Regions from separate parts of the Streptomyces sp. V2I9 genome, predicted to be linked through region 2. Evidence: riboswitches for the same ligand, from Rfam matches in the RefSeq annotation. Region 2 holds a riboswitch; each other region holds the start of a gene.
The links. Region 2 has a riboswitch for thiamine pyrophosphate ahead of QFZ71_RS23400 (thiamine ABC transporter substrate binding subunit). Riboswitches for the same ligand answer to the same signal wherever they lie in the genome.
Positions count from the first base shown of each region.

Region 1: another riboswitch for thiamine pyrophosphate. It lies ahead of thiC (phosphomethylpyrimidine synthase ThiC); the one in region 2 lies ahead of QFZ71_RS23400 (thiamine ABC transporter substrate binding subunit).
Region 3: another riboswitch for thiamine pyrophosphate. It lies ahead of thiO (glycine oxidase ThiO); the one in region 2 lies ahead of QFZ71_RS23400 (thiamine ABC transporter substrate binding subunit).

Region 1 is NZ_JAUSZJ010000002.1:3,292,111-3,297,966, reverse strand. Features, by position in the region: gene QFZ71_RS14465 (DUF5326 family protein) at 1-141, shown strand, start outside; gene QFZ71_RS14460 (IclR family transcriptional regulator) at 571-1,350, shown strand; gene QFZ71_RS14455 (SsgA family sporulation/cell division regulator) at 1,452-1,889, shown strand; gene QFZ71_RS14450 (YibE/F family protein) at 1,911-3,257, opposite strand; TPP riboswitch at 3,328-3,463, shown strand; gene thiC (phosphomethylpyrimidine synthase ThiC) at 3,456-5,231, shown strand; gene QFZ71_RS14440 (DUF4440 domain-containing protein) at 5,376-5,792, opposite strand.
Region 2 is NZ_JAUSZJ010000002.1:5,307,333-5,313,188, reverse strand. Features, by position in the region: gene QFZ71_RS23410 (ABC transporter ATP-binding protein) at 1-49, opposite strand, end outside; gene QFZ71_RS23405 (iron ABC transporter permease) at 55-1,680, opposite strand; gene QFZ71_RS23400 (thiamine ABC transporter substrate binding subunit) at 1,761-2,858, opposite strand; TPP riboswitch at 2,940-3,056, opposite strand; gene rlmN (23S rRNA (adenine(2503)-C(2))-methyltransferase RlmN) at 3,179-4,285, opposite strand; gene QFZ71_RS23390 (phosphatidate cytidylyltransferase) at 4,395-5,492, opposite strand; gene frr (ribosome recycling factor) at 5,492-5,856, opposite strand, start outside.
Region 3 is NZ_JAUSZJ010000002.1:1,422,906-1,428,761, forward strand. Features, by position in the region: gene thiE (thiamine phosphate synthase) at 1-551, opposite strand, end outside; gene QFZ71_RS06375 (Rv2175c family DNA-binding protein) at 628-993, opposite strand; gene QFZ71_RS06380 (NAD(P)/FAD-dependent oxidoreductase) at 1,095-2,270, opposite strand; gene QFZ71_RS06385 (hypothetical protein) at 2,436-2,777, opposite strand; TPP riboswitch at 2,832-2,944, shown strand; partial or broken gene thiO (glycine oxidase ThiO) at 2,942-4,154, shown strand; partial or broken gene thiS (sulfur carrier protein ThiS) at 4,280-4,462, shown strand; gene QFZ71_RS06400 (thiazole synthase) at 4,465-5,259, shown strand; gene pknB (Stk1 family PASTA domain-containing Ser/Thr kinase) at 5,406-5,856, shown strand, end outside.

The DNA of each region.
Region 1 (5,856 bases), 2.0 Mb from region 2:
TTCGGCGGGCTGATCGCCAGCGTGGTCGGCTTCGTGATCGGCCTCCTCTTCAAGGTGCTGCTCTTCGTCGTCCTGATCGGCGGACTGATCTTCGTCGTCCGCAAGTTCATGTCGTCCTCGTCCTCACGCGGGGACTGGTAGGACGTGGGCAGGCGCCGCCCGGCAGGCGGACAGCGCCCGGCCCGGTCCGTCCGACCCGGCAGGCCCGTGTCGACGGGATGACCTGGCAGCTCCCGGCCCACGGGAGGCGGGACGGGCAGCGCCGACGAGGGTATTAGCCCAGCAGAGCTAAGTCCCGGAGGAAACCACCCGTCTGCCGCAGGCGGCCGATACAGTGACAAACCACTGCCGCCATCCGGAATGTGACCTCCCGTCACCACATCGATCACCTGATCGTCCTGGGTACGACAGTCCGGTCGTTGGCCCCCGATCGCCGGCGCCCGGACCGGTCTTCGCCGGTCACGGGTCACCGGAACTCCGGTCCCCCTCCGGCCCTCGGGATCGCGGCAGGCCCGTGGGGGCGGCCCCCACGGGAGGGCCGACGCCCGTCACCATGCCTGGGGGTGACCTTTGACCACGGCATCGAGCACCGCTGTCCCGACGTTGATCGGTTCGGTTCAGCGGGCGTTGAGGCTGCTGGAGGCTGTGGGGAATCATCGGGACGGGGCGCCCGCGAAACAACTGGCGCGGGAGGCGGGGCTGCCGCTGCCGACCGCGTACCACCTGCTGCGCACTCTGACCTACGAGGGCTACCTCCGCCGCGAGAACGGGGTCTTCCACTTCGGTGCGGCCGCCGAGAACCTCACGTCGGCACCCGGAGTCAGAAGCCGTCTGCGCCGGGCCCCTTCCGTCGCCGACTCCCTCGGCCACTGGCGGGACATCATCGGAGCGCCGGTGTACTGCGCCGTCTACTGCGACGGCGAGATCGAGCTCATCGCGGTCGCGGACGCGCCCGACACCCCGGCGGTGGAGGAGTGGGCCTCGTTCCGCGAGACCGCCCACGCCCACGCCATCGGCCAGTGCCTGCTCGCCCAACTCGACGAGCAGGCCCGCGAGGACTACCTCGACCGGTACCCCGTACGGCCCCTTACCCGTTACTCAGTGCGAGATCGCGCCACACTTCTTCAGCGGCTGCGCACCCTCCGACGAGGTGAACCGGTCATCGAACGCCAGGAGTACGCACTGGGGACCGTGTGCGCCGCGATTCCGGTCACAGCCGGTGCCACGATTGCGGCGATGGCCATTTCTGTACCCCTGGACCGCGAAGATCGATTGCTGCCCGCAGTCGAACAGTTACGTGGCGAAGTCTCCAGCCTCTTGCGTTCGTTCGTGTTCTCTATCAGTATCTGAAAAATCACTCCTTGTGATCTGCTATCGCGTGCACCACGATGGCGTCAATAGGGCCATGGGGGATCATTCCTGGCCAGTTTCATCTACTGCGGGGTTGAACGATGCGCGAGTCGGTTCAAGCAGAGGTCATGATGAGCTTCCTCGTCTCCGAGGAACTCTCGTTCCGTATTCCGGTGGAGCTCCGGTACGAGGTCGGCGATCCGTACGCCATCCGGATGACGTTCCACCTGCCCGGCGATGCTCCTGTGACCTGGGCTTTCGGCCGAGAACTGCTGCTGGACGGGCTCAACAGCCCGAGCGGCGACGGAGATGTGCACATCGGCCCGACCGAACCCGAGGGTCTCGGCGATGTGCACATCCGGCTCCAGGTCGGCGAGGACCGTGCGCTGTTCCGGGCGGGAACGGCGCCGCTGGTGGCGTTTCTCGACCGCACGGACAAGCTCGTGCCGCTCGGTCAGGAGCACACGCTGGGTGACTTCGACGGCAACCTGGAGGATGCGCTCGGCCGGATCCTCGCCGAGGAGCAGAACGCCGGGTGACCGGGTGTGCCCGATGCTCCGTCACCCCTTCTTACGACGACGGCCCCGGCCGGCCCGCACGGGCGCGGCCGTAGCCGCCTGCGTGCCGCCGGCCGCCGGACGGTCCGCGGAGACGACCAGCGCGGCGAGCGCCGTGGTCACCGGCACCGAGGCGACCAGGCCGATCGACCCGACCAGCGTGCGGACGATCTCCTCGGCCACCAACTCGCTGTTGGCCACCGTTCCCACGCTGCTCTGGGCGATGGAGAAGAGCAGCAGCAGGGGCAGCGCCGCGCCCGCGTACGCCAGCACGAGGGTGTTGACCACCGAGGCGATGTGGTCCCTTCCGATCCGGATACCTGCCCGGTACAGCCCCTTCCAACCCATCTCCGGGTCGGCCTGGTGCAGTTCCCAGACAGCGGAGGTCTGGGTGACCGTCACATCGTCGAGCACCCCGAGCGAACCGATGATGACACCGGCCAGCAGCAGACCGCTCATATCGATGTCCGGGTAGAGACCGTGGATGAGGCCGGTGTTGTCGTCGGTGTTGCCGCTCAGGTACGCCCAGCCGATGAACAGGGATCCCAGCAGCCCGATCAGCAACAGGGAGATCAGGGTGCCGACGACCGCGACGGACGTCCGGGCCGTCACCCCATGGCACATGTAGAGCGCCGCCAGCATGATGGCGCTGGCTCCGATCACCGCAACCACCAGCGGATTCGAACCCTGCAGGATCGCCGGCAGGATGAACAGGGTCAGGACGGTGAACGACACGGCCAGCGCCACCAGCGCCATCACCCCGCGCAGCCTGCCCACCACGACCACCGCCAGTGCGAAGATCCCGGCCAGCAGCGCCATCGGAACCTTCCGGTCCACATCGGTCACGGAGTACTGGAGGTCGCGGGGCGCGTCGGGGGCATAGGCCACGACCACGCCCTGCCCCTCCTTCAACTGACGTGGTGCGTCGGGCTGGACCACCTCGACGAACGTGCGGCCCTTGTCGTCGCCGCTGGTCACCTCGACGGTCGCCTTCGCGCACTCCCCCTCCTGCTCGTTGACGGCCTCCCGTCCCGAGGGTGTGGACGTGGCACCGGTCGGGGGCACCTGCGCGGCGTTGACGTCGGCGCAGTCGACCTTGACGACCTGGACGACCTTGCCGTCCTGGGTCTGCCGGTCGAAACCGACGCCGGTGCGCTCGTGGTCGGGCACGCCGCCGGGCCAGAACGCGATCAGGCCGACGACGACCGCCGTCGCGAACGGGATCAGCACGGCGGCGATGACCTTGCGCAGGTGCCGGGAGACCGGGGCGGCCGGCCCGTGGCTGTGCGTGTGGCCGTGGGAGTGGCCCTGGGGTGGCTGGGAAGCGGAGTCGCTCTGGGGAGAGGTCACGGGGCGATCATCGCAAGAACGCGAGGGCCCTCTGGTCAGCTCGCCGTAAAGGACGCTAGCGTGGAGTCACCTTTGCACACGCGGGAGCTCGGAGCACCGGGCTGAGAGGGCGCTGACCGCCGTACGCCTCCGTACGGGAAACGCTGCGCCGACCGCCGAACCTGTTACCGGGTAATGCCGGCGTAGGGAGTAGGTCTCATGACCACAGCGGACGCACGCACGCCTGCCTCGAAACAGAACGACGAGGCCGGGAAGTCCATCGGCTGGCACAAGGGGTACGTCCGGGGTTCGCGCCCGGACCTCCGGGTGCCGGTCCGACAGGTGCACCTCACCAACGGCAAGGACGTGACGCTGTACGACACGTCGGGGCCGTACACGGATCCCGCCGTCGACACGGATGTCCGCCGCGGCCTCGCGCCCCTGCGGGAGAACTGGATCATCGCCCGCGGCGACACCGAGGAGTACGCGGGCCGGCCCGTCCGACCCGAGGACGACGGGCTCAAGCACACCTCGCCGCGCGGCGGACTGCGCAACCTCGACGCCGTCTTCCCCGGCCGCCCGCGCCAACCGCGCCGCAGTCGCGACGGACGGCCCGTCACCCAGCTCGCGTACGCCCGCCGGGGGGAGGTCACTCCGGAGATGGAGTACGTGGCGATCCGGGAGAACGTCGGGGCGGAGGTCGTACGGGAGGAGATCGCGGCGGGCCGGGCGGTGCTGCCGGCCAACGTCAACCATCCGGAGATCGAGCCGATGATCATCGGCAAGCGGTTCCTGGTGAAGGTCAACGCCAATATCGGCAACTCGGCCGTGACCTCCTCGATCGAGGAGGAGGTGGAGAAGATGACCTGGGCGACCCGGTGGGGCGCGGACACGGTCATGGATCTGTCCACCGGCCGCAACATCCACACCACGCGTGAGTGGGTGCTGCGCAACTCCCCGGTGCCGATCGGCACCGTCCCGCTCTACCAGGCTCTGGAGAAGGTCGACGGCCGGGCCGAGGAGCTGACCTGGGAGATCTACAAGGACACCGTCATCGAACAGGCCGAGCAGGGCGTGGACTACATGACGGTCCACGCCGGGGTGCGCCTGCCGTACGTCCCGCTGACGGCCCGTCGCAAGACCGGGATCGTCTCGCGTGGCGGCTCGATCATGGCCGCCTGGTGTCTCGCGCACCACAAGGAGTCGTTCCTCTACGAGCACTTCGAGGAGCTCTGCGAGATCCTTGCGACCTACGACGTCACCTACTCGCTCGGTGATGGCCTGCGACCCGGTTCGATCGCGGACGCGAACGACGAGGCGCAGTTCGCCGAGCTGCGCACCCTGGGCGAGTTGAACACGATCGCCAAGCGGTTCGGCGTCCAGACCATGATCGAGGGCCCCGGGCATGTCCCGATGCACAAGATCAAGGAGAACATCGACCTTCAGCAGGAGATCTGCGAGGAGGCGCCGTTCTACACGCTCGGCCCGCTGACCACGGACGTCGCGCCCGCCTACGACCACATCACGTCCGGTATCGGCGCCGCGATGATCGCCTGGTGGGGCACGGCGATGCTCTGCTACGTCACGCCCAAGGAGCACCTGGGGCTGCCGAACCGGGACGATGTGAAGACCGGCGTCATCACCTACAAGATCGCCGCTCACGCGGCCGACCTCGCCAAGGGACATCCGGGCGCGCAGGAGTGGGACGACGCGCTCTCCGACGCGCGGTTCGAGTTCCGCTGGGAGGACCAGTTCAATCTGGCCCTCGACCCGGACACGGCTCGGGAGTTCCATGACGAGACGCTGCCCGCCGAACCGGCGAAGACGGCGCACTTCTGCTCGATGTGCGGGCCGAAGTTCTGCTCGATGAAGATCTCCCAGGACATCCGGCGTCAGCACGGCGGATCGCAGCAGGAGATCGAGGAGGGCATGGCCGAGAAGTCGAAGGAGTTCGCGGCCGCCGGGAACCGGGTCTACCTGCCGATCACCGATTGACTCACCCCGGCCGCCGGTCCACGTCGGCGGCCGGGACGTCCCCGGCCGCCGACCGGGCCGGGAGGCTCAACGGGGAGGGATGGGCAGGCCACCTGATCCGGTCTGCTCGCCCGGGCGAAACCCGGCGTGTCCCGCCCGTGCCGGTCAGGCCGGTCGCGGGCCGGGCGGCTGCGCCGTGCCGAACGGGTTGTCGATGACGTAGCGCCAGAACCCGTCGGCTCCCCGGCGGGCGACGTCGGTGGCCGTGCCCGTGAGCCGGACCTGTCCGCCGTGCGCCGCCCGGCCCTCCACGACCCAGTCGACGATGAGGAGCGCCAGGTCGCCGGAGACGTAGGTGTGGCGCGGGGCCACCCGGATCGGTACGCGCAGGGCCAGGAAGTCCCGGTGGGCCGGAATCCGCCCGGGGCCGTGCGCGGGGTGGCCCGGCCGGGGGACGAACAGCGCGTCGGCCTCGTACAGCCGGTCGACGACCCCGGCATCGAAGGTGTTGAACGCCCGCTCCAGAACGTACGGGTGATCGGCGGCGACGGTGGTCGGATGCACACTGGCGGGATGCGTCATGCCGTCAGTGAACAACCCGCGGACGAGGGTCACCCAACGGTTACCCATGGGACCGACGACCGGG
Region 2 (5,856 bases):
GCGCCGTCCGCTTCCCGAACCGTACGGTGGCTTCCCGCAAGCTCAGCATGTCGTTCAGAACTCCCCTGATCGGTCGGTGCGGATGCGTTCCAGGAGCAGCAGCGACACCGCGCACACCAGCATGAGGATCGTGCTCAGGGCCATCGCCTGCCCGTAGTTGAGCTCCCCGGAGCGGCCGAGCAGCCGGGCCACGGCGACCGGCAGGGTCGGGTTGTCGGGCCGCGCGATGAAGACCGTGGCGCCGAACTCCCCGAGCGAGACGGCGAAGGCGAAGCCCGCCGCCACCAGCACCGCCCGCCGTACCAGCGGCAGATCGACCTCCCGCCAGGCCCGCCACGGGGAGGCCCCGAGCACGGCGGCGGCCTCCCGCAGCCGCTCGTCGACCGCGCGCAGCACCGGCAGCATGGTCCGGACGACGAAGGGGACGCCGACCAGTGCCTGCGCGAGCGGGACCAGGATCCAGGAGGTCCGCAGATCGAGCGGCGGCTCGTCCAGGGTGATCAGGAAGCCGAAGCCCACGGTCACGGCGGAGACCCCGAGCGGCAGCATCAGCAGCGCGTCGAAGCCCCGGACCAGCCGCCCGGCCCTGCGGGTCAGGGCCGCCGCCGCGAGCCCGCCGACGACGAGGGCGATCAGCGTCGCGGCGAGCGCGTACCGCAGGGAGTTGCCGACGGCCTCCAGCGGAGGCACCAGGAAGGTGGAGGAGGCGCCGGACCCGGCGGACCGGAGGGCCCGGTAGTAGCCGAACCCGTAACCGCCCGGCCCGTCGGCTCCCCCGAAGGATCGCTCCACCAGCACCCCGAGCGGCAGCAGGATCAGCAGCAGGGCGGTGAGCAGGACGCCGCCGAGCAGCGCCCACTGCCCCGCGCCGCGCGGCCGGCGGGAGGTCCGGGCCGGATCGACCAGTTTCAGCGCCCGTTCCCGGCGGCGCACGGTCACGGCGTGCACGGCGAGGATCGCGCCGACCGCCGTGAACTGCACCAGGGTCAGCACGGCGGCGGTCGGCAGGTCCAGCAGCTGGGCGGTCTGCCGGTAGACCTCCACCTCCAGGGTGGAGTACGCCGGTCCGCCGAGGATCTGCACGACGCCGAAGGAGGTGAAGGTGAAGAGGAAGACCATCAGCGCGGCGGCGGCGACGGCCGGGGCGAGCGCGGGCAGCGTCACCCGGCGGAAGGCGGCGAACCTCCCGGCCCCCAGCACCCTGGCGGCCTCCTCCTGGCGCGGGTCGAGCTGGGACCAGAGTCCGCCCACCGTCCGGACGACGACGGCGTAGTTGAAGAAGACGTGGGCCAGCAGGATCGCCCACACGGTGGTGTCGAGGCGGACGCCCCCCAGCTCGTCCAGGAGCCCGCCGCGCCCCAGCACCGCCAGGAACGCGGTGCCGACGACGACGGTCGGCAGCACGAACGGCACGGTGACGACGGCCCGCAGCACCTGTTTGCCGGGAAAGGCGAAGCGTGCGAAGACGTACGCTCCGGGCAGGGCGATCAGCAGGGTGAGCGCGGTCGAGGCGAGGGCCTGCCAGGTGGTGAACCAGAGGACGTCGAGGATGTCCGGGCGGCCCAGCACCTCGCCGATCCGCCCGAACTGCCAGCCGTCCTCCGTCTTGATCCCGCGGCCGACGATCGCGGTCACGGGGTAGGCGAAGAAGACGACGAAGAAGGCGGCGGGCACGGCCATCAGGCCGAGCCGCAGCGCCGCCCCACGCCGGCCTGCACCGCGCACGGGCGGCGCAGGCCGGGCGGTCCGCTTCGCGGGCTCTACTTCAGGACCAGCGACTGCCACGACTGGATCCACTGCTCGCGGTTGGCGGTGATCTTCTCGGGCGCGACGGTGGGCGGCGTGGCGATCTGCTCGCCGAACTTCGTGAACAGCTCCGGGAGTTCGGCGTCCTTCACGACCGGGTTCACGAACATGTTCAGCGGCATGTCCTCCTGGAAGGTCTTGCTGATCAGGAAGTCCAGCAGCGCCTTGCCGCCCGCCTCGTTCTTCGCCCCGGTCAGCAGCCCGGCGTACTCGGTCTGCCGGAAGCAGGTCCCCGTGGCGACCCCGGTGGGGGCCTCCTTCGGCTGCGGGTCGGCGTACAGTACCTCGACGGGCGGGCTGGAGGCGTAGGAGACGACGAGCGGCCGGTCGGCGCCCGTCTTCTTCCCGCCGGCGGAGCCGGAGAACTCCTCGTTGTAGGCCTGCTCCCAGCCGTCGACGACCTTGACCCCATTGGCCTCGAGCTTCTTCCAGTACGCCTCGTAGCCGTCCTCGCCCTCGGAGGCGATGGTGCCGAGGAGGAAGCCGAGACCGGGCGAGGAGCTGGCGGCGTTCTCGGTGACGAGGAGGTTCTTGTACGCGGGCTTCAGCAGGTCCTCGAAGGTCTTCGGCGGCGCGAGCTTCTTGTCGGCGAAGAACTTCTTGTCGTAGTTGACGCAGATGTCACCGGTGTCGACGGGAGTGACGCGGTGCTTCTCGTCCTGCTGGGTGTCCCGGGCGACCCGGTCGAGACCCTTGGCCTCGTACGGGGTGAACAGGCCGTTGTCGAGGGCGCGGGAGAGCAGGGTGTTGTCGACGCCGAAGAAGACGTCGCCGCGCGGGGAGCCCTTGGTCAGGATCTCCTGGTTGAGCGCGGCTCCGGCGTCACCGCTCTTGAGCGTCTTGACCCGGTAGCCGGTCTCCTTCGTGAACGCCTTCAGCACCTTGTCCGAGACGTTGAAGGAGTCGTGGCTGACCAGGGTGACGGTCTTGGAGCCGCTGCCCTTGGACGCCCCGGAGCCGGCCGGGTCCCCGTCGCTCCCGCAGCCCGCGAGCACGGTGACGCCGAGCGTCGCGGCGAGCGCGGCCGCCGCGTACTTCGTGGTGGTGTTCATGTGATTCCTCCTGGAGGTGACCAGGAAGAGACGCGGCCCTGCCCGCTCTCCGGCGAACCGGAAGCGGGCAGGGCGCAACAGCTTGAGTACTGTCCGAACTTCCTACCCGGAATGACCCGGGCGAGGTTCAGAGGGTCTGCGGCCAACCTGTCGTCGGTGCCGCACTCTCAGCGCTGTGGCGCTCCCCTGTCGGAATATGAAGTTGGTTTCGGCCCAGGCTACACGGGCGGTTTCCGGCCGGTCCGGGAGGTCGCGTGGGACCACGGGCCTCCGCCCCCGGCCTGACCCCGGCGCCGGTCCGGGCCTCGCATTCCCCGGCCTCAGCGCTCGGAGGCCGCGAGCTGCCCGCAGGCCCCGTCGATCTCCTGCCCCCGGGTGTCCCGGACGGTGACGGGCACGCCGTGGGCCGCGATGGCCTCGACGAACGCCTTCTCGTCCTCGGGCCGCGAGGCGGTCCACCGGGAGCCGGGCGTGGGGTTCAGCGGGATCAGATTGACGTGGACCCGCTTGCCCTTGAGCATCCGGCCGAGCAGGTCACCGCGCCATGCCTGGTCGTTGATGTCCCGGATCAGGGCGTACTCGATGGAGATCCGGCGGCCGGACTTCTCGGCGTACTCCCAGGCGGCGTCCAGGACCTCGCGGACCTTCCACCGGGTGTTGACGGGGACGAGGGTGTCGCGCAGCTCGTCGTCCGGGGCGTGCAGCGAGACGGCGAGGCGGCACTTGAAGCCCTCGTCGGCGAAGCGCAGCATGGCCGGGACCAGGCCCACGGTGGAGACGGTGATCCCGCGCTGCGAGAGACCGAGGCCGTCCGGCTCCGGGTCGGTGAGCCGGCGGATCGCGCCGACCACGCGCTTGTAGTTGGCGAGCGGCTCACCCATGCCCATGAAGACGATGTTGGACAGCCGCGCCGGACCGCCGGGCACCTCGCCGTCGCGCAGGGCGCGCATGCCGTCGACGATCTGGTGCACGATCTCGGCGGTCGACAGATTGCGGTCGAGGCCGGCCTGGCCGGTGGCGCAGAACGGGCAGTTCATGCCGCAGCCGGCCTGCGAGGAGATGCACATGGTGACGCGGTCCGGGTAGCGCATCAGGACGGACTCGACGAGCGTCCCGTCGTGCAGCTTCCACAGGGTCTTACGGGTGGTGTCGTCGTCGCAGCTGATGTGCCGGACCACCGACATCAGCTCGGGGAACAGCGCCTCGGCCAGCTTCTCGCGCGACCCGGCCGGGACGTTCGTCCACTGGGCGGGGTCGTGCGCGTACCGCGAGAAGTAGTGCTGCGAGAGCTGCTGGGCGCGGAACGGCTTCTCACCGGTAGCGGCGACCGCTTCCTTGCGCTCGGCGGGCGTGAGGTCGGCGAGGTGCCGCGGGGGCTGCTTGGCTCCGCGGGGCGCGACGAAAGTGAGTTCTCCGGGCTTAGGCATGGTTCATCCAGTGTCGCAGACATACGAGTAAGGGCCCGCCGCCCTGTGGACAACGGACCCTCATTCGTGAAACGTGCAGGTGGGGAGGGGTACCGGGGTGCGAGGAGGCTCAGGTGGAGCCCACGAACAGCACCAGCAGCAACCAGACGACCGGCGCGGTCGGCAGGAGCGAGTCGAGCCGGTCCATGATGCCGCCGTGGCCCGGAAGCAGGGTGCCCATGTCCTTGATCCCGAGGTCCCGCTTGATCATGGATTCGCCGAGGTCGCCCAGGGTGGCGCTGACGGCCACCCCGAGACCCAGGAGGAGCCCCTGCCACCAGGCGCCGCCGTCGATCAGGAACTCCATGCACAGCGCGCCGGCGGCCATCGCGAAGCCGACCGCGCCGAGCAGTCCCTCACGGGTCTTGCCGGGGCTGATGCGCGGGGCGAGCTTGTGCGTGCCGAACCGCCAGCCGACCGCGTACGCCCCCGTGTCGCTGACCACCGTGAGGACGAGGAAGGCCAGGACCCGCCACTCTCCGTCGTCCGCCGTCAGCATCAGGGCCACGAAGGTGGCCAGGAAGGGGACGTAGAACGCCGCGAAGACCCCGGCGGTGACGTCCTTGAGGTATCCCTCCGGCGGTTGGGTCATCCGCCGGACCAGCACCGCCAGGGCGGTCAGCGCCATCGCGATCCAGGCCCCCTCGGGGCCCCGGGCGTACCCGGCGATGACCATGGCGGCACCGCCGACGGCCAGCGGGATCAGGGGCGCGTTGATGCCCTTGCGCTCCTTGAGGCGGGAGGTGAGCTCCCAGAGGCCGACGACGACGGCGACCACGATGACGCCGACGAAGGCGGCCTTCACGACGAACAGCGAAAGGACGATGACGGCGCCGAGTCCCACGCCGACCCCTATGGCGGCGCGCAGATCACGCCCCGCGCGCTTCTTCTGCTGCGGGGGCGGCAGCGGAGTGGACATGGGCTCCTGCGGCATCTCGTCACGGAACAGGGGGCCGCCGATGTGGGCGGCGTCCCTGTCCCGGTCGTCGCGGTTGTCGGCTTCTCCGCCTACGTCTCTACCTGCGTCGGGGCTGTCCGGCACGATGGGCATGGGCCGAGTCTGCTGGGCGCCATGCACATCGTGGACAAGACCCGCCGGGGCAGCCCTCATCTCGGGCGTGCCCCGGTATCCGGCTCCTTGCGGGGCGCCCCAGGAAGAGTCGTTCATCAGACTTCGAGCAGCTCGGCTTCCTTGTGCTTCAGCAGCTCGTCCACCTGCGCGACGTACTTCGCGGTGGTGTCGTCGAGCTCCTTCTCGGCGCGGCGCACCTCGTCCTCGCCGGACTCCTTGTCCTTGACGAGCTTGTCGAGCGTTTCCTTCGCCTTGCGGCGGATGGAGCGGATCGAGATCTTGGAGTCCTCGGCCTTGGCCTTGGCGACCTTGATGTACTCCTTGCGGCGGTCCTGCGTCAGCTCGGGGAAGGTCACCCGGATGATATTGCCGTCGTTGCTCGGGTTGACGCCGAGGTCGGAGTCGCGGATCGCCTGCTCGATGTTGCGCAGCGCGGTCTTGTCGAACGGCGTCACGACGG
Region 3 (5,856 bases), 3.9 Mb from region 2:
CCGGCGTCCAGCACCCGGTCCAGGTTGCCCGCGTCGATCCCGCCGATCGCGAACCAGGGGCGCGGCTGGTCGAGCGAGGCCGCGTAGCGCACGAGGCCGAGGCCGGGGGCGTGGCGGCCGGGTTTGGTGGGGGTGGGCCAGCAGGGGCCGGTGCAGAAGTAGTCCACGCCCTCCTGGGCGACGGCCACGTCGACCTCGGCCTCGGCGTGCGTGGAGCGGCCGATGATCCGGCCAGCGCCGATGATCGCGCGGGCGGCGGGGACCGGCAGGTCGCCCTGGCCGAGATGGAGGACGTCGGCGCCGATGGCGTGGGCGACGTCGGCGCGGTCGTTCACCGCGAGGAGCTTGCCGTGCCGGCGGCAGGCGTCGGCGAGGACGGCGAGGTGCTCCAGCTCCTCGGCGGCCTCCAGGCCCTTGTCCCGGAGCTGGACGATGTCGACGCCGGAGGCGAGCACGGCGTCCAGGAAGGCGGGCAGGTCGCCCCGGTCCTTGCGGGCGTCCGTGCACAGGTAGAGGCGCGCGTCGGACAGCTGCTCGCGGGTCGTGGACATCGGTGGCGCTCCCCCGTGGTCGTGACGGTGCACGGGCCGCTTCGGGCGGCCCGTGCTCCGCTTCCGGTCGTATCGGTCAGACGGCGAGCGCCTGGGCGCGGCGCTTCACCTCCGTCCCGCGATTCTCGCTCAGCGCCTGCGCGGGGGTGCCGGGCAGGGTCGGGTCGGGAGTGAAGAGCCACTCCAGCATCTCTTCGTCGGAGAAGCCGTCGTCCTTCAGGAGGGTCAGGGTGCCTGCGAGGCCCTTGACCACCTTGTCGCCGTCGATGAAGGCGGCGGGCACCTGGAGCGTCCGGTTCTCCCCACGGCGTACGGCGATGAGCTGGCCCTCCTTGACCAGCTGGCGCACACGCGTCACCTCGATGTCGAGCATCTCGGCGATGTCGGGAAGGTGGAGCCAGGCAGGGACGAGAGCATCGGTCTTTGCGTCAATCTCGGTCACGAGGACAAGCGTGCCATCCAGGACCGACAGCCGGTAGCCGGGCCGACCGTAAGGGGGGCGGACCACGGTGGGCCACGGGCCGCCGGGAGCGGCGGATCCTCTCAGAGAGCGGCGGACTTCAGCGGTACGGCGGGGTCGGCCGCCTTCTCCGGATCGAGGGCGGCCCCCGACTCGATCAGCCTGCGCCCCTGGGCGAGATCGCGCGGGCGGCCCACCGCCAGCACCGCGACCAGCGCGCCCTCGCGCAGCCAGCACACGGACCAGGCGGCGTCCGCGCCGTCGCCGCGCCACAGCAGGGTGTCGGCGTCCGCGTGGTGGCCGGCGTACTGCACGAAGCGGCCGAACTGCTCGGACCAGAAGTACGGGACGGGGTCGTGGACGGGCAGCGGCGCGCCGGTCCCGGCAGCCATGACCGAGGCGGCGGCGGTGCGCGGGCCCTGGAGGGCGTTGTCCCAGTGGTGGACCAGGAGCCGGGTGCCGTAGCGGGCGGAGGGGAAGGAGGCGCAGTCCCCGACCGCGTACACGTCGGGCAGCGAGGTGCGCAGCGCGCTGTCGGCGGTGACCGAGCCGTCCGGGCCGAGCACGACCCCGGAGCCGGCCAGCCACCCGGTGGCGGGACGCGCGCCGATGCCGACGACCACGGCCCCGGCGGGCAGCGTCCGGCCGTCCGCGAGGACGACGGCCCCCTCCTCGACGCGTTCGACGCGGACCCCGGCGAGGAGTTCGGCACCGCTCTCCGCGTACCAGGCGGCCATCGGGGCGGTCACCTCGGCGGGCAGGGTTCCGGCGAGCGGGCGGGCGGCGGCCTCGACGACGGTGACCGCGCAGCCCGCGGCGCGGGCCGCGGTGGCGAACTCCGCGCCGATCCAGCCCGCTCCGACGACGACCACGTCGTGCCGCCGCTCCAGGACGGGCCGCAGCCGGGCGGCGTCGTCGAGCGTGCGCAGCAGATGGACTCCGGGCACGCCCTCGGCGCCGGGCAGGGCGACGGGCTCCGCGCCGGTGGCGATGATCAGGGCGTCGTACGGCACGGGCCCCTCGACGGTGTCCAGCACATGGTCGGCGGCGCGCAGGGCGGTGACGTCCAGGCCGAGGCGCAGGGCGATGTCCAGCGCCTCGAAGTCGACGTCGAAGGCGGAGTCCTCGGCCTTGCCCAGCAGCACGGCCTTGGACAACGGCGGGCGGTCGTAGGGCTGGTGGGGTTCGGCGCCGATCAGGGTCACGGACCCGGCGAAGCCCGCCTCGCGCAGGGCGACGGCGCTCTGCACACCGGCCATCCCCGCTCCGACGATCACGACGTTCCGGGCGGGGTTGTTCTCCGTCTGCTGCTCGCTCACCTGTCCACCTTAATCACCTGACGAGTCGTCAGGCAGGCGGCTCCGGGGACACCGGACCCCGGGAGGGCGGGACCCCGGACGTCAGGGCGAGGGCAGGACAGCGCGTCAGGACGGCAGTTCCTCCACCACGCTGGTCCCGCTGCCCTCGCGGGACTCCCACGCCCACCGCTCCTCCAGCCGCACCCGGCCGTCCGGGAGGTCGACGACGGTGGAGAGGCAGTGCCCGGACGAGGTGCTTCCGTCCTGCTCGAGCTGGACGTAGCGGAAGTCCAGCGCGTCTCCGTCGCGCGTGCCGACGAGGTGTCCGCGGATCACGTCGCCGCCCGCGTACTCGGCCCAGATCCGGCCGCCCTCCTCGTGGTACGCGAACCGGGTGCGGGTTCCGACCTGGCCGGGAGCCTGGTCGGCGACGGGTGCGAGGACGAGTCCGTCGAGCGAACGGGCCATGGCGGCTGGCTCTCCCTGCTGGGCGGTGGGCGGCGGGGTTTAGGGTGGCCACGGTAGAACACTCGCGGGAGCCCGGACGCACCGGGCTGAGAGGGAGGCTGGCCGGCCTCCGACCGTACGCACCTGATCCGGGTCATGCCGGCGAAGGGAGGGGCTGGACACCCATGCACGTCGCGGGAAACACCTCCGGGGTCGCGCGAACCCCGAGACCGAACGGAGCGGACGTCCTCGTCGTGGGGGGCGGCGTCATCGGCCTGGTCACCGCCTGGCGGGCCGCCCAGCGCGGGCTGACCGTCACCGTGGCCGATCCGGAGCCGGGCGGCGGGGCCGCCCGGGTCGCGGCGGGCATGCTGGCCGCCGTCACCGAACTGCACTACGGCGAACAGCTGCTGCTCGGCCTCAACCTCGACTCCGCCGCTCGCTATCCGGCGTTCGTCGAGGAGTTGGAGGAGGCAAGCGGCCGGGACACCGGCTTCCGGACCTGCGGCACGCTCGCCGTGGCGCTGGACTCCGACGACCGGGCGCATCTGCGGGAACTGCACGCCCTCCAGGAGCGTTCGGGTCTGGAGTCGGTCTGGCTGAGCGGCCGTGAGTGCCGCCGCCTGGAGCCGATGCTCGCTCCGGGCGTCCGGGGCGGCCTCCGTGTCGACGGGGACCACCAGGTGGACCCCCGCCGCCTCGCCGCGGCGCTGCTGACCGCGTGCGAGCGGGCCGGGGTCGCCTTCCGCCGGACGACCGCCGAGCGGCTCACCGTCGCCGGGGGCCGGGCGGCCGGGGCGCTGCTCGGCGACGGCACGGAGTTCGCGGCCGACCAGGTCGTCCTCGCGGCGGGCAGCCTCAGCGGCCGGCTCGCGGGGCTGCCGCCGGAGCTCGTACCGCCGGTACGCCCGGTGAAGGGCCAGGTTCTGCGGCTCACGGTGCCTCCGGCGTACGCCCCCTTCCTCAGCCGCACCGTGCGCGCCGTGGTCCGGGGCGGCGACCTCTACCTCGTCCCGCGGGAGAACGGCGAACTGGTCGTCGGCGCCACCAGCGAGGAGATGGGCTGGGACACGACGGTGACCGCCGGCGGGGTGTACGAGCTGCTCCGCGACGCCCACGAACTGGTGCCCGGCATCACCGAACTGCCACTGACCGAGACCCGCGCCGGGCTGCGCCCCGCCTCCCCGGACAACGCCCCGCTCCTCGGCCCGACCGCCCTGCCCGGTCTGCTGCTCGCCACCGGCCACCACCGGAACGGGGTGCTGCTGACGCCCGTCACGGGGGACGCGATGGCCGACGCGCTGACCACCGGCGAGCTGCCCCGGGCGGTCCGCCCCCTTCTCCCCCGGCCGCTTCGAGCCCGCCGCCGCCCTCGTACCCCAGGAGCAGCCCGCATGAACCAGCAGCCCGCCGGACCGGAAGTCACCGCCGTACCGGTAGCCACCGCTCCCGCGACCGCCTCCGCGCCCGGAGCCGCCGCCGTACCGGAGGCCGCGGGAGGGGACGTCACCGTCTCCGTGAACGGGGCGGCCCGTGCCGTCCCCGCCGGGACCGACCTGGGCACCCTGGTCGCCACGCTCACCCCGGCCCGCGCCGGGGTCGCCGCCGCCGTCAACGAGAGCGTCGTCCCGCGCGGCCGGTGGGCCGCCACCACGCTCGGCGAGGGCGACCGCGTCGAGGTCCTGACCGCCGTACAGGGAGGCTGACCGTGTCGGACGACGTCTTCACGCTGGGCCCCGCCTCCTTCGGCTCCCGGCTGATCATGGGCACCGGCGGGGCGCCGAGCCTGGAGGTGCTGGAGCGTTCGCTGATCGCCTCCGGCACCGAGCTGACCACGGTCGCCATGCGCCGGCTGGACCCGAGCGTGCGGGGTTCGGTGCTCTCGGTGCTGGAGCGGCTCTCCATCCAGGTGCTGCCGAACACCGCGGGCTGCTTCACGGCAGGCGAGGCGGTGCTGACCGCACGGCTGGCCCGCGAGGCGCTCGGCACCGACTGGGTGAAGCTGGAGGTGATCGCCGACGAGCGGACCCTGCTGCCCGATCCGATCGAGCTGCTGGACGCGGCGGAGACGCTGGTGGACGACGGGTTCGTGGTGCTGCCCTACACCAACGACGATCCGGTGCTGGCCCGGAAACTGGAGGACGTGGGGTGTGCGGCGATCATGCCGCTGGGCTCCCCCATCGGCTCCGGGCTCGGCATCCGCAACCCGCACAACTTCGAGCTGATCGTGGAGCGGGCGGGGGTGCCGGTGATCCTCGACGCGGGGGCCGGGACCGCCTCGGACGCGGCGCAGGCGATGGAGCTGGGGTGCGCGGCGGTGATGCTCGCCTCCGCGGTGACCCGCGCCCAGGAGCCCGAGCTGATGGCGGGTGCGATGCGTCACGCGGTGGAGGGCGGGCGGCTCGCGTACCGGGCGGGCCGGATTCCGCGCCGCCACTTCGCCGAGGCGTCGTCCCCGGTGGCGGGGAGGGCGGTGCTCGACCCGGAGCGCCCGTCGTTCTGAGGTCTCCCCTACGTTCCGGGGTCCCACCCCCGCCGACAGGGGCCCCGCCCACCGCGGGCGTGTCCCTGTCACGGATCGGCTGCAGATCGGCCGCGGGAGCGCCCCGGCCCGTCCTGGGTGTCGGAGGCGGCTCGTAGACTCTCGGGGTGGACACGACCCTCCAGGACCCTCTCGTCGGGCAGCTGCTCGACGGCCGGTATCGCATTGAGGCGCGCATCGCCGTCGGCGGGATGGCCACGGTCTACCGGGCCGTGGACACCCGCCTGGACCGGGTGCTCGCCCTCAAGGTGATGCACCCGGCGCTCGCCACCGACGTCTCCTTCGTCGAGCGCTTCATCCGGGAGGCCAAGTCGGTGGCGCGCCTCGCGCACCCCAACGTGGTCGCGGTCTTCGACCAGGGCGCCCAGGGGGCGTACGTCTACCTGGCGATGGAATACGTGGCGGGCTGCACCCTGCGGGACGTGCTGCGCGAGCGCGGGGCCCTGCGGCCACGGGCCGCGCTGGACATCCTGGAGCCGGTCCTCGCCGCGCTCGGGGCGGCGCACCGGGCGGGGTTCGTGCACCGCGACATGAAGCCGGAGAACGTCCTGATCGGGG